3 regions of the Achromobacter mucicolens genome follow, and region 3 is predicted to be linked to each of the others. Evidence: predicted binding sites of a transcription regulator. Region 3 holds the regulator's gene; each other region holds the start of a gene.
What was found. The regulator HrcA, encoded in region 3, represses chaperone genes, less so after heat shock. The targets are predictions, from matches to a motif close to TTAGCACTCNNNNNNNNNGAGTGCTAA.
Positions count from the first base shown of each region.

Region 1 (4,170 bases), 830 kb from region 3:
CTCCGACTGGTCCATGCCCGTGACAGACGTGGGCGCATGGCGCATCGTTGCGCTGGACACCACGGTGCCCGGCTCGAACGCGGGCCATCTATGCAACAGCGAACTGGACATGCTGGAAGCGGCGCTGGCGCAGGCGCCCGATCGCCACACGCTGGTGGCGATGCACCATAACCCGATGCAGATCGACAGCCACTGGCATGACTCGATGATGATCGACAACCCCCAGGCGCTCTTCAAGCTGCTGGCGCGATTTGCCCAGGTGCGCGTGCTGCTCTGGGGCCATGTGCACCACGAGTTCGACCGCCGCCGCCACAACCTGCGCATGCTGGCCACGCCTTCGACGTGCTTTCAATTCAGCATCCGAGACGGCAAGCACATCGTCGACAACATGGCGCCGGGCTACCGGTGGATCAAGCTCTATCAGGACGGGTCGATGGCGACCGGCGTGCGCCGCGTGCAGGACGCGCTATGGCACACGGCGCTGGCGGCGCCGGACAGCGCACGGGCCGCATGATTTCTTGCAGCGCTTGCGTTCCGAGCGTGCATAAAAAACGGGGCACCGATATGCTAGGTGCCCCGCAAGCATCCGTCTCATAGGGGAGGGGAAAGAGGAGAAGCCGAGACGGATGACAAGACTGCTAACCGAAGTTCGCGGTCTACATGAAGTTAGGCGGCGCCTTCCCCATTAAGTTTCTGCGAACCCGGAAAATTTAACCCCGAATTTGTATCAATTTATTGGCCGCCCACCGCGCGCGGCCAAAGAAAAAAGGCCGCAACTTGCGGCCTTTGACTTGGATGCAGCGACGGGCGCGGCTACGGGGTCTGGCAACCTCACGAGGCGAGGTTGCCGCGCATCTTTTTCAGCGCCGCCGCTTCGATCTGGCGGATGCGTTCGGCCGACACGCCGAACTCTTGCGCAAGCTCGTGCAGCGTGGCGCCGCCGTCGTCCTGCAGCCAGCGGGCTTCAACGATGCGGCGCGAGCGCGGATCCAGCGCATCGAGCGCACCGGTCAGGCCGGCGCTTTGCAGCTGATCGCGCGCGGCGCGTTCCAGCACGCGCGTGGGCTCCTGGCGGCCTTCGTCGGACAGGTAGGCGATCGGCGCGTAGCTGTCGTCGTCGTCGTCCTGGTTTTCCAGAGACATGTCGCGGCCGGACATCCGGACTTCCATTTCGCTCACGTCTTCGTGGCGAACGTTCAGCTCGCGAGCAATGTGGTCGACCTGTTCCGGATCCAGGGTCTGGCCGTCCGGACGCATGCTGCGCAGGTTGAAGAACAGTTTGCGCTGCGCCTTGGTCGTGGCCACCTTGACCAACCGCCAGTTGCGGATGATGTATTCGTGGATTTCGGCCTTGATCCAGTGAACGGCGAAGGACACCAGGCGCACGCCGCGCTCGGGGTCAAAACGCTTGACGGCCTTCATCAGGCCGACGTTGCCTTCCTGGATGAGGTCGGCGTGGGGCAGGCCATAACCCAGGTATTGCCGGGCCACGGACACCACAAGGCGCAGGTGCGACAGAATCAGCTCGCGAGCGGCGCCCAGATCTTCCTGGTCACGCAGGCGGCGGCCGAGTTCCGTTTCGCGATCCGCGGAGAGCACCGGCAGGCGGTTGACCGCGGAGATATAGGCGTCGATCGTGCCGAGAGCGCCCGGATTGGCAATGGCCAACGCCAGAGCGTTGCCGGAAGCGGTCAACGAGGTACTGGGTTGTTTCATAGCGGGGGTCTCCGGATGGCGAAGAGATAACGACATGAATTCGATGTTAGCACTCAAGTAATAGGAGTGCTAATTCGACTGTTGCGACGCGTCAAAGTTTCATTCTGATGACGCGTCCCCATTTATTCGGGCCGCCCAGTGTAATGGCGTTACCAGCCCAGGCGCTTCAGCCCTTCGGCGGTGGCCTGACCGTCCGGACGGATGAAGAGCGCGCCGCGCGGATCCATGAAGACCTGATAGCGGGCCCCGTCAAACAGCGGCATGTACGCGCCGCTGCCAAATTGGACATCGACAAAGGGGAACCAGTTCGGAAAACTTTTTTTCAGGGATCCGAGGTCCGGCGCGGGCCAATCGTCCAGCGAATGCACCGAGCGCGTGGCGGTGGCCTCGCGGGCGGCATCGCTGTAGCGTCCGGACAGGCGCTCTAGCCGGTACAGCGGCGGCACGCCGGCCATCAGCGCGGGCAGTCTCCAGCGGACGACCCGGGCGTCGATCTGCCACTGGTCGCCATATAGAACATATTGCTTTGAGCCGATGGCGGGCGCGCTGGCATTGACCTGGAACTGGCCCTCGGCCTGTTGGCGGACGTCGATGCTGGCCACCGGCTCGTCGGTGGTCAGGCGCACGAACTGCACCAGCGACAGGGCAAGCAAACCGGTCACGCATCCCAGGCACACCAGCAGCAGGCCGCACGTGCGGCGCACCGGCCGGAACTGGAACATGCGACGACCGCGTTCGTCTCGCGGCCCGCCGCGGCCCAGCAACATGACCAAGCCCGGCAAGAGGACGATGACGGCGCCCAGCAGGATCCAGGCGAAGGGAGCGATTCCGTTGATCAAATCAGACGTTCCTATTCAAGCCGCCGCAGGCTGCAGCGCGGCGGGCGCAGGAAGCCGCCACCCGCCGCGGCAGGTCCGCCAGTATAGAAGCGGGCGTCAGGCGCCCGGTTTTCCAAGCCGCTCGACGTGAAACCGGATGTGATCCTCGATGAACGTCGAGATGAAGTAGTAGCCGTGGTCGTAGCCGGGCTGGCGGCGCAGGGTCAGCGGCTGCCCTGCGGCCGCGCATGCCGCCTCGAACACCTCGGGATACAACTGCTCGGCCAGGAATTGGTCCGCGTCGCCTTGGTCGATGAGGATGCCCCCGGGGAAAGGCTGCTGCAGGCCGCGCATCAGCGCGGAGGCGTCATAGGCCGCCCAGTCCGCCTCGTCGGCGCCCAGATAGGCGCCGAACGCCTTCTTGCCCCACGGGCACTGACTGGGCGCGGCGATCGGCGCGAATGCCGAGACCGAACGGAACTTGCGGGGGTTGCGCAGCGCCAGCACCAGCGCGCCGTGACCGCCCATGGAGTGGCCGAAGATGCCGGTGCGCGACGCGTCGCCCGGCAGAGCGCCGCCGGTGACGATGCCGTGCAGCTCCTGGGTGACATAGCTGTACATGCGGTAATGGTCGCGCCACGCGGGCGTGGTGGCATCCACATAAAAGCCGGCGCCGGTGCCCAGGTCCCAGCTTTCGTCTTCGCCGGGCACGCCTGCGCCGCGCGGGCTCGTGTCGGGCGCAACCAGCATGACGCCCAGTTCGGCGGCCAGCCGCTGCGCGCCCGCCTTGATCATGAAGGTCTCTTCGGTGCAGGTCAGGCCCGCCAGGTAGAACAGCACCGGCACCGGACCCTGCTCGGCCTGCGGCGGCACATAGACGGAGAACCGCATGGGCAGCCCGATTTCCGTGGAGGCGTGGCGGTAATAGCGCTGCGTGCCGCCGAAGCACCGATGCTGCGAGATGAGTTCGAGGGACGCGGCCATGGCTTGCTCCGGGAAAAGAGGTTGGAGATCGGAAAAATCGTCGGCGTTAGGGGAATCCACGGTGCGACGTTCCGTCGCCGAATGTTAACCTGCCCCTCAATGAGCGCCCGCCACAAAAAAATACGATTCCGCGCTCAGATTGTGGTCACGGGACTTGACCAGCGCCCACCGTGGCACTATTTATATACCGTGAGTGAAGACAACCCGTTCTTCCTGATACGCAAGCCCTGACACTATGGCCCGACTGCCCCGTCTGTACGCCCCTGGGCTGCCCCAACTGGTGCAGGCCAACTTTATTCAGCCGTTGGCGGCGCCATCGCAACCTGCGCCCGCCGACATCCTGAATCAGCTCGCCACCTGGCTGGGCGAATCGGCCCAGCGACACCGGGTGTCGGTGCACGGCTGGCTGCTGGCCAACGACCGCATCCTGCTCCTGGCCACGCCCGCCGACGAAGAAGGCCTGCCCCGCTTGATGCAGACGCTCGGCCGCAATCTGGCGGCGCGGCTGCGTGGCGGCCGGGTGTTCGCGGGCCGTTACCGATCTGCCTTGCTGGAACCCGGCGCGTGGGTGCTGCCTTCGCTGGTCTGGCTGGAGACGTATCCGGTTCGCAGCGGGGCCTCGCAGGATCCCGATTCGTGGCCGTGGTCGTCC
Region 1 covers NZ_CP123364.1:208,153-212,322, reverse strand. The annotation lists gene cpdA (3',5'-cyclic-AMP phosphodiesterase) at 1-514, shown strand, start outside; gene rpoH (RNA polymerase sigma factor RpoH) at 832-1,716, opposite strand; gene QEP15_RS00985 (hypothetical protein) at 1,866-2,555, opposite strand; gene fghA (S-formylglutathione hydrolase) at 2,652-3,518, opposite strand; gene QEP15_RS00975 (hypothetical protein) at 3,754-4,170, shown strand, end outside.
Region 1: rpoH (RNA polymerase sigma factor RpoH) is a predicted target of HrcA. The motif match lies at 1,763-1,789, and genes of this name have one in related genera.

Region 2 (4,170 bases), 2.0 Mb from region 3:
CCGGGCATGGCCGGAGCAGCGGGCTTGTCTTCAGCCAGTTCCACAACGGCGGCTTCGGCCGTCAGCAGCAGGCTGGCGACGGAGGCAGCGTTTTGCAGGGCGGTGCGGGTCACCTTGGTGGGATCCAGCACGCCTTGCTCGACCAGGTCGGTGTACTCGCCGGTCGCGGCGTTGTAGCCGTAGTTGCCCTTGCCGTTCAGCACGTTGCTGACCACGACGCTGGCTTCTTCGCCGGCGTTCGTGACGATGGTGCGCAGGGGCTCTTCCACAGCGCGCAGGATCAGCTTGATGCCGGCGTTCTGGTCAGGCGTGTCGCCCTTCAGGTCAGCGATGGCTTGCTTGGCGCGCAGCAGCGCAACGCCGCCACCAGCCACAACGCCTTCTTCCACTGCAGCGCGGGTGGCGTGCAGGGCGTCTTCGACGCGAGCCTTCTTTTCCTTCATTTCGACTTCGGTGGCAGCGCCAACGCGAATCACGGCAACGCCGCCGGCCAGCTTGGCCACGCGTTCTTGCAGCTTTTCACGGTCGTAGTCGGACGTGGCTTCTTCGATCTGCACGCGCACTTGCTTGACGCGGGCTTCGATGGACTTGCTGTCGCCAGCGCCGTCGATGACCGTGGTGTTTTCCTTGCCCACTTCGATGCGCTTGGCTTGGCCCAGCTCAGCCAGCGTGGCCTTTTCCAGCGACATGCCGGTTTCTTCGGAGATCACCGTGCCGCCCGTCAGGATGGCGATGTCTTCCAGCATGGCCTTGCGGCGGTCGCCGAAGCCAGGCGCCTTGACGGCGGTGGTCTTCAGGATGCCACGGATGTTGTTCACAACCAGGGTGGCCAGCGCTTCGCCTTCGACGTCTTCCGCGATGATCAGCAGGGGACGGCTCGACTTGGCGACTTGTTCCAGCACGGGCAGCAGGTCGCGGATGTTGCTGATCTTCTTGTCGAAGATCAGGACATACGGGTCTTCCAGGACGGCGACTTGCTTGTCCGGGTTGTTGATGAAGTAGGGCGACAGGTAGCCGCGGTCGAATTGCATACCTTCGACGACGTCCAGCTCGTTTTCCAGCGACTTGCCGTCTTCGACGGTGATGACGCCTTCCTTGCCAACCTTGTCCATCGCGTCAGCGATGATCTGGCCGATGGAGGAATCGCTGTTGGCCGAGATGGAACCGACTTGGGCGATTTCCTTGCTGGTCGTGACCGGCTTGGATTGCTTTTGCAGTTCGGCGACGGCAGCGGCGACAGCCTTGTCGATGCCGCGCTTCAGGTCGATGGGGTTGAAACCGGCGGCAACGTACTTCAGGCCTTCCTGAACGATGGCCTGGGCCAGCACGGTCGCGGTCGTGGTGCCGTCACCGGCGTTGTCGGAGGTCTTGGACGCGACGTCCTTGACGAGTTGGGCGCCGATGTTTTCGAACTTGTCCTTCAGTTCGATTTCCTTGGCGACGGACACACCGTCCTTGGTCACGGTCGGGGCGCCGAACGAGCGCTCCAGCACGACGTTGCGACCCTTGGGGCCCAGGGTGGTCTTGACAGCGTTGGCGAGAACGTTCACGCCACGGACGATGCGCACACGGGCGTCATCACCGAACAATACTTGCTTGGCAGCCATGTCTTAGCTTCCTTCGAAAATTCGTTTGAGGCAGGGTTTACTGGACCACGGCGAGGATTTCGTCCTCGCGGATGACGAGCAGTTCTTCGCCATCAACCTTCACGGACTGGCCGGCGTACTTGCCGAACAGAACCTTGTCACCAGCCTTCAGGTCAACCGGCAGGATCTTGCCGTCTTCGGTCTTCTTGCCGGGGCCGACGGCCACGACTTCACCCTGGTCGGGCTTTTCAGCGGCGCTGTCCGGGATGACGATGCCCGAGGCAGTCTTGCGCTCGTTTTCGAGGCGTTTGACGATCACGCGATCGCCCAGGGGACGCAAGGCCATGAGGAACTCCTGTTAACTAAAAGTAAGTGAATGGTCGGTTTGCCCCGGGAGGTGTTAGCACTCACCGGTGTCGAGTGCTAATTATAGGGATGATGTTTGGAGGTTCAAGGGGGGGAGGTGCGCTGTTACATCTTCGGGGAGAGCAGGGGCTCGGCATCCTGGTGAGAGCGACGCCTCGGAAAGATGTGATTGGATGCGGACAAACAGGGTGGAATCATGTCCCGCGTGAAACCCCGGCCGCTCCGCTTAGCAATCTGGAGCCTCGCCGATACCTGCGCTCCTGCTTGATAACGACTTTCGAACCTGTCTGATTCGAATGTGCAATCGATCTCTATATCGTATCGCCGCATCGCGGATGTGGCAGGCGCGTTGGCTTTAGCGGATGTGAGTTGGCGTTCTCCGATGTGCACTGGCAACTCTTGCAACGGAAGCTCAAACCCGGAGGATGAAATTATCGTGATGTTTGCACCCAGTATTAAAACTGTCCGGTTGACAAGTCGCCTTGCTGTCGTCGGCGCTTTGCTCACCGTCGTTGCCAATCTGGCTGGTTTTTACAACGTCACATACCGGCCGTGGAGCGATAACGAGATTCCGCCGTGGCTGAACTGGTTTGGAATCCAGTTGGCGCTAGCAGGCTGGCTCATCATGTTGCTTGGCGGCAAGAAGTGGCTCGGTTGGGGCGCAGTGGTGCTCTCCGTCATTCTGCTGAATATATTCTGGCCTGCACGAATGCACATCCACCTATCCAATGCGAGCAGTGAATCCGTTCATGGGTCTCCTTATCGCATCAGCTACGAGCCTTTTCGCAATTGGAGATGGCGAGTCACTCAAGCCGAGGGGCTGATGCCGGGAAGCAGTACGTTTTCCGGCCAAAGATTCATGTACAAGAAGGTGACTGCTGCGACGGCTGATGACGCGGGTGATATCTCGATTCGAGAGTTCAGATGCGAGGCCCGCAGGGAGGTCTATTGGGGGCCCATATCGATTACGTATGCGCGAGCCTTTCCCGAAAATCCTCTGAGCCCCTATCTCAACTTGCTGGAAGACTCTGCAGGTTTCAATTTCAAGGGATGTTCCGTAATCACGGAGAGAAATAGGTAGTGCTGTGACGCGGCCCGGAGTACCGGGCATTCGGTATTCCGACGCGCTAAAAGTCATAGAGCCGCGCCGCGTTATCCACCAGGATCGCCTGCTTTTCCTTTTCGCTCACCCAAGCGCAAAACGCCGACAGTTGTTCGCCGTCGTCGATGGGATGCAGCGGTTCGCTCCGATCCCGTGTGCGCGCCACACCCGGCCATGCTCCCGAATGCGGCCAGTCGGTGCCCCACAGCATGCGGTCGAGCCGCGTATCGATCAGGGCGCGTGCGATCTCGCGCGCCTGGATGGGCGGGCGGCCGTCCTGCCAGACCGTAAGGCGATACGGCGCGGAGAGCTTTACGTACACATTGCCCGTTGCCACCGTCTCCAGCAGCGCATCGAAGCCGGGCTGGCCCGTGCCGGCGACGGCGCTCGCCAATGCGAAGTGATCGATCACGATCGGCACGGGGCAGTCGCGCAGCGCGGGCGCCAGCGCGGCAACCACCGGCAGCGTGGTGTAGATCTGCACATGCCAACCCAGGTCGGCGACTTGCTCGGCGGTGCGCGTCAGCGCATCGCGCGCGATGGCCGGATCCTGCTGGCCGAACGATTGCAGGTTGACGCGCGCGCCTCTTACGCCTGCCGCATGCAGCGCGCGCAGGCCCTCGCGCGAGATATCGGGCGCCAGTACCGCGACGCCGCGCGACGCGTGGCCTGCCGCATTCAGGGTGGCTAGGGCATCGGTCATGCAGCGGTTGTCGGTGCCTTGAGGGCTGGCCTGCACAACCACTGCCCGGTCAACCCCAAGCGCCGCGTGCAGCGCCAGCAGATCATCGGTCGAGGCGAGGCCCGGCATGAACACGCGGTTTTCGGCAAGCGGATAGCGGTCGAAGGGGCCGAAGATGTGTACGTGGCAATCGCAGGCGCCGGGCGGAATCGTGCCGGCGACAGGGCTGTGATGGACGCCCAACACGGTGCGCGGGTCGTCGGAAGAAGCGGCGGACTGGGTACGGCTCATGGGATGCTCGAAAGGTTCGGGGTCGGGAAACGCATTCAAACGTCGGCGCTCAGGGGTTCTGCTTGATGCCGGCGGTCTGGATCAGCCGCACCCATTTGTCGCGATCGGCCTGGTAGTAGCGGGTGAACGCCGCCGGGCTGTCG
Region 2 covers NZ_CP123364.1:4,715,887-4,720,056, reverse strand. The annotation lists gene groL (chaperonin GroEL) at 1-1,607, opposite strand, end outside; gene groES (co-chaperone GroES) at 1,645-1,932, opposite strand; gene QEP15_RS21545 (hypothetical protein) at 2,251-3,033, shown strand; gene QEP15_RS21540 (amidohydrolase family protein) at 3,080-4,027, opposite strand; gene QEP15_RS21535 (tripartite tricarboxylate transporter substrate-binding protein) at 4,077-4,170, opposite strand, start outside.
Region 2: groES (co-chaperone GroES) is a predicted target of HrcA. The motif match lies at 1,987-2,013, and genes of this name have one in related genera.

Region 3 (4,170 bases):
CTTTCGGCGTCTTTTTCGGCCGATTCCAGCTGGCGTGCCAAGGCGCGCCACTGCTTCCACGCCTGGCCAACCGCGTGGCGAAGGTCGCCGTGGCCGCCGTGCGCGTCCAGCAGGTCGCGCTGGGCGTCGGGACGCATCAGGCTCTGGTGCGCGTGCTGGCCATGGATGTCGACCAGGCTGTTGCCCAGTTCGCGCAGTTGCGCCACGGTGGCGGGGGTGCCGTTGATGTAGGCGCGGCTGCGGCCTTGCGCATCGATGACGCGGCGCAGCGAGAGTTCGTCGTCGGCGTCGATTTCGCGTTCGGCCAGCCACGCATGCAGCGCCGCCGGGGTGTCGAACACGGCGGTGATGTCGGCGCGGGCCGCGCCTTCGCGCAACATGCTGGCGTCGCCGCGTTCGCCGAGGGTGAGCGCCAGCGCATCGACCAGGATGGATTTGCCGGCGCCCGTTTCTCCCGAAAAGACGGTGAAGCCGGGGCCAAAGTGGATCTCGGTCTGTTCGACGATGACGAAGTCGCGGATGTGCAGGGTGCGCAGCATAAGGGGCGCTAATTACTCTACGTTGTCGGAGGCTTCGGGCATCAGGTTCCAGTGCAGTTTGCGGCGCAGGGTGGAAAAGAAGCTGTAGCCTTCGGGATGCACGAATCGGATGGTGTAGGGCGCGCGCTGCACGACGATGCGGTCGCCCGGTTGCAGGTCGGACCAGGTCTGCATGTCGAAGTGCACGCTGGCGCCGACTTCGACGCGGCCCATGGCCGTGAGCGTCATGTTGAGCACGCCGGTGTCCGGGATGACGATGGGCCGGTTCGACAGCGTTTGCGGCGCCACCGGCACCAGCACCATGGCGTTCATGCCCGGGTGCAGGATGGGGCCATTGGCCGACAACGCATAGGCCGTGGAGCCGGTGGGCGTGGCGATGATCAGGCCGTCGGCGCGCTGCGTATACATGAAGGCGCCGTCAAGTTCGACCCGGACCTCGATCATGCCGCCGCGGCCCGCGCGGTTCAGGACCACGTCGTTCAGGGCCGACGCGGAATACATCTTCTGGTCGCCGCGCCACACGCTGCCTTCGAGCAGCATGCGGTCTTCGATCTGGAAGCTGCCTTCGAGCACGCGGGCGAGCGCGGCGTGCGCGTCCTGCAGGGCGATGTCGGTGATGAAGCCCAGGCGCCCGTGGTTGATGCCGATCAGCGGCATGCCGTAGGGCGCGAGATGGCGGCTGGCGCCCAGCACGGTGCCGTCGCCGCCCATGACCACGGTGAGCGAGGCGGTCTTGCCGATTTCCTCGAGCGTGGCGATGGGGTATTCGGTCAGCCCGGTATTGCGCGCCGTGTCCGCATCGATCAGCACATGGCGGCCCGCCTGCGTCAGCGCGTGCGCAAGTGCTCTCAGCGGTGTGTCCAGGCCGGTGTCCTGGTATCTGCCGATCAGGGCGACTATAGGAAAATGCATGGCTGCGTAGGAATGAAAAGGGCGAAACCGCAAAGCTGAACATGCCCAGAATGGGCCAATTAGCCGATTATATGGGGCCGTATATTGTGTTGCGGGACAAAAATCGCCTCAACCTGAAAAGATTCCCTAAAATAGCCGCTATGGATGACCGCGCACGCGCTTTACTGAAAGCGTTGATAGAACGCTACATCGCCGATGGGCAGCCAGTCGGCTCGCGGACGCTATCTAAAGTCTTTGACTTGTCTCCGGCCACCATCCGCAACGTCATGGCGGACCTGGAAGAGCTGGGACTGATCCACAGTCCGCATACCTCCGCCGGCCGTGTTCCCACGCCGCGCGGATACCGCATGTTCGTCGATTCGCTGCTGTCGGTGCAGTCGTACCAGCTGCAGCCGCACAACATGGGCGAAATGCTCTCGGCTGCCGAACCCACCCGCGCGGTCAATGCGGCCGCGGCGCTGCTGTCCAACCTGACGCAGTTCGCCGGCGTGGTCCTCACGCCCAAGCGGGCGCAGGTGTTCCGGCAGATCGAATTCATCCGCCTGTCCGACAAACGCGTCCTGCTCATCATCGTGACGCCCGATGGCGACGTGCAGAACCGCATCCTTTTCGTCCAGCGGGATTACGCCGAATCCGAGCTCCTGGAAGCCGGCAACTTCTTCAACATGCACTTCGCCGGCAAGTCGTTCAATGCCGTGCGCCAGACGTTGTCGACCGAGCTGGCCCAGTTGCGCGAAGACATCTCGCGCCTGATGCAGGCCGCCGTCGAGGCCAGCGCCGAAGCGGCCGAGGACGGCGACGCCGTGGTCATCTCGGGCGAACGCAAGCTGCTGGACGTCACCGACATCGCGTCCGACATGGATCGGCTGCGCAAGATGTTTTCGCTGTTCGAGAAAAAGACCGATCTGCTGCAATTGCTGGACGTCTCGAGCCGCGCGCAGGGCGTGCAGATCTACATCGGCGGCGATTCGCAACTGGTGCCCCTGGAAGACGTCTCCGTCATCACGGCGCCTTACGGCGTCGACGGCAAGGTGGTCGGCACCCTGGGTGTCATCGGTCCGACCCGCATGGCCTACGAGCGGGTCATACCCATCGTGGACATCACGGCGCGCCTGCTGTCCAACGCCCTCAGCCACAACCAGTAGTCCCATTCAAAGCTACATCCTCCTTGCGGAGGAAGGGGAGTTTTTGTGTTTCTTCGCCTGTTCAAGTATCTCTGGCCTGAGCGCTACCTTCCTGAGCCCCACCAAGAAGATCCCTTCAACGAGGATCCGCCGCCGCGCGTGCCCGGCAAGGTCGGCGTGCTGCTCGTCAACCTGGGCACGCCCGACACGACGTCGCCCAAGGACATCCGCAAGTATCTCGGCGAATTCCTGTCCGACCCGCGCGTCATCGAAATCCCGCGCTACCTCTGGAAGCCCATCCTGCACGGCATTGTGCTCGTGCGCCGGCCCAAGCGGCTGGAGCCGCGCTACGCCGGCATCTGGATGGAGGGCGGCTCGCCCCTGATGGTCTACAGCCAACGCCAGACCGACGGCGTTCGCGCCGCCCTGCAGGCGGCCGGCGTGGATGCCGTGGTCGAGCTGGGCATGCGCTATGGCAACCCCTCCATCCCCCAGGTGATCGCAAACATGCGCAAGCAGGGCTGCGAGCGCATCCTGACGGTGCCGCTGTATCCCCAGTACGCCGCCAGCACCACCGCCACCGTGGTCGACGCGGTCACCCGCTACATGGGCAAGCTGCGCGATCAGCCGGAGATGCGCTTCATCAAGCGCTTTCACGACGAGCCCGCCTACCTGGACCCGCTTGCCGCGCGCATCGAGCGCTACTGGGCCGAACATGGCAAGCCGCAGAAACTCGTCATGAGCTTTCACGGCCTGCCGCGCTACTCCATCGAACTGGGCGATCCCTACTACCGCGACTGCATGGAAACCGCCCGGCTCCTGGCGCAGCGGCTGTCCCTGCCCCGCGACCAGATCGAAGTGACCTTCCAGAGCCGGTTCGGCTCGGCCCGCTGGCTGGAGCCCTATACCGAGCCGACCCTGAAGGCCCTGGCGGCCTCCGGCGTCACGGAGGTCGATGTGGTGTGCCCGGGATTTGTGGCAGACTGTCTGGAAACCCTGGAAGAAATCAGCCTGGAATGCCGCGACGCCTTTCTCGAGGCGGGGGGCAAACAGTTCCGTTACATTCCTGCCATCAATGACGACCCGGCCTGGATCGCGGGGCTGTCCGGTCTGGTGGAACGAAACTTGCAGGGGTGGATACCAGCAGCCACGGACTTGAAGGAGAAGGCGCATGCACCATGATCCCAAGACTGGAAAGACGGTCAAGAAGGGCAAAGTCACCACTCCCGTCGACGAGGACCGCGTCGAACATGACCTGGACGAGGCCCTGGCCGATACGTTCCCGGCCAGCGACCCGGTCGCGATTCCCTCGGACCCGGACGCCGATGACAAGCGCGTGGACCGCGCGCTGAAGGAAAGTTTTCCGGCCAGCGACCCCGTGGCCCCCGCCCAACCCAGCAAGAAGTAGCCGTTCGGTCAGCGGGCGCCCGGCCTTCGGGCCGTGCCCCGGGGAATATTTCGCTTAACCGGGCTTGAATTAGGGGTATTGGCCCCCATTCATGTCTGCGAAAGCCATTCTTTTTGGAGGATTCCCCATGACGGCACCCCACGAGCCTGCTGACCAGGCGCCCGAAGTCGGCCAGAGCGCCGATGCG
Region 3 covers NZ_CP123364.1:1,037,686-1,041,855, forward strand. The annotation lists gene recN (DNA repair protein RecN) at 1-539, opposite strand, end outside; gene QEP15_RS04680 (NAD kinase) at 552-1,451, opposite strand; gene hrcA (heat-inducible transcriptional repressor HrcA) at 1,592-2,596, shown strand; gene hemH (ferrochelatase) at 2,642-3,757, shown strand; gene QEP15_RS04695 (hypothetical protein) at 3,747-3,983, shown strand; gene grpE (nucleotide exchange factor GrpE) at 4,111-4,170, shown strand, end outside.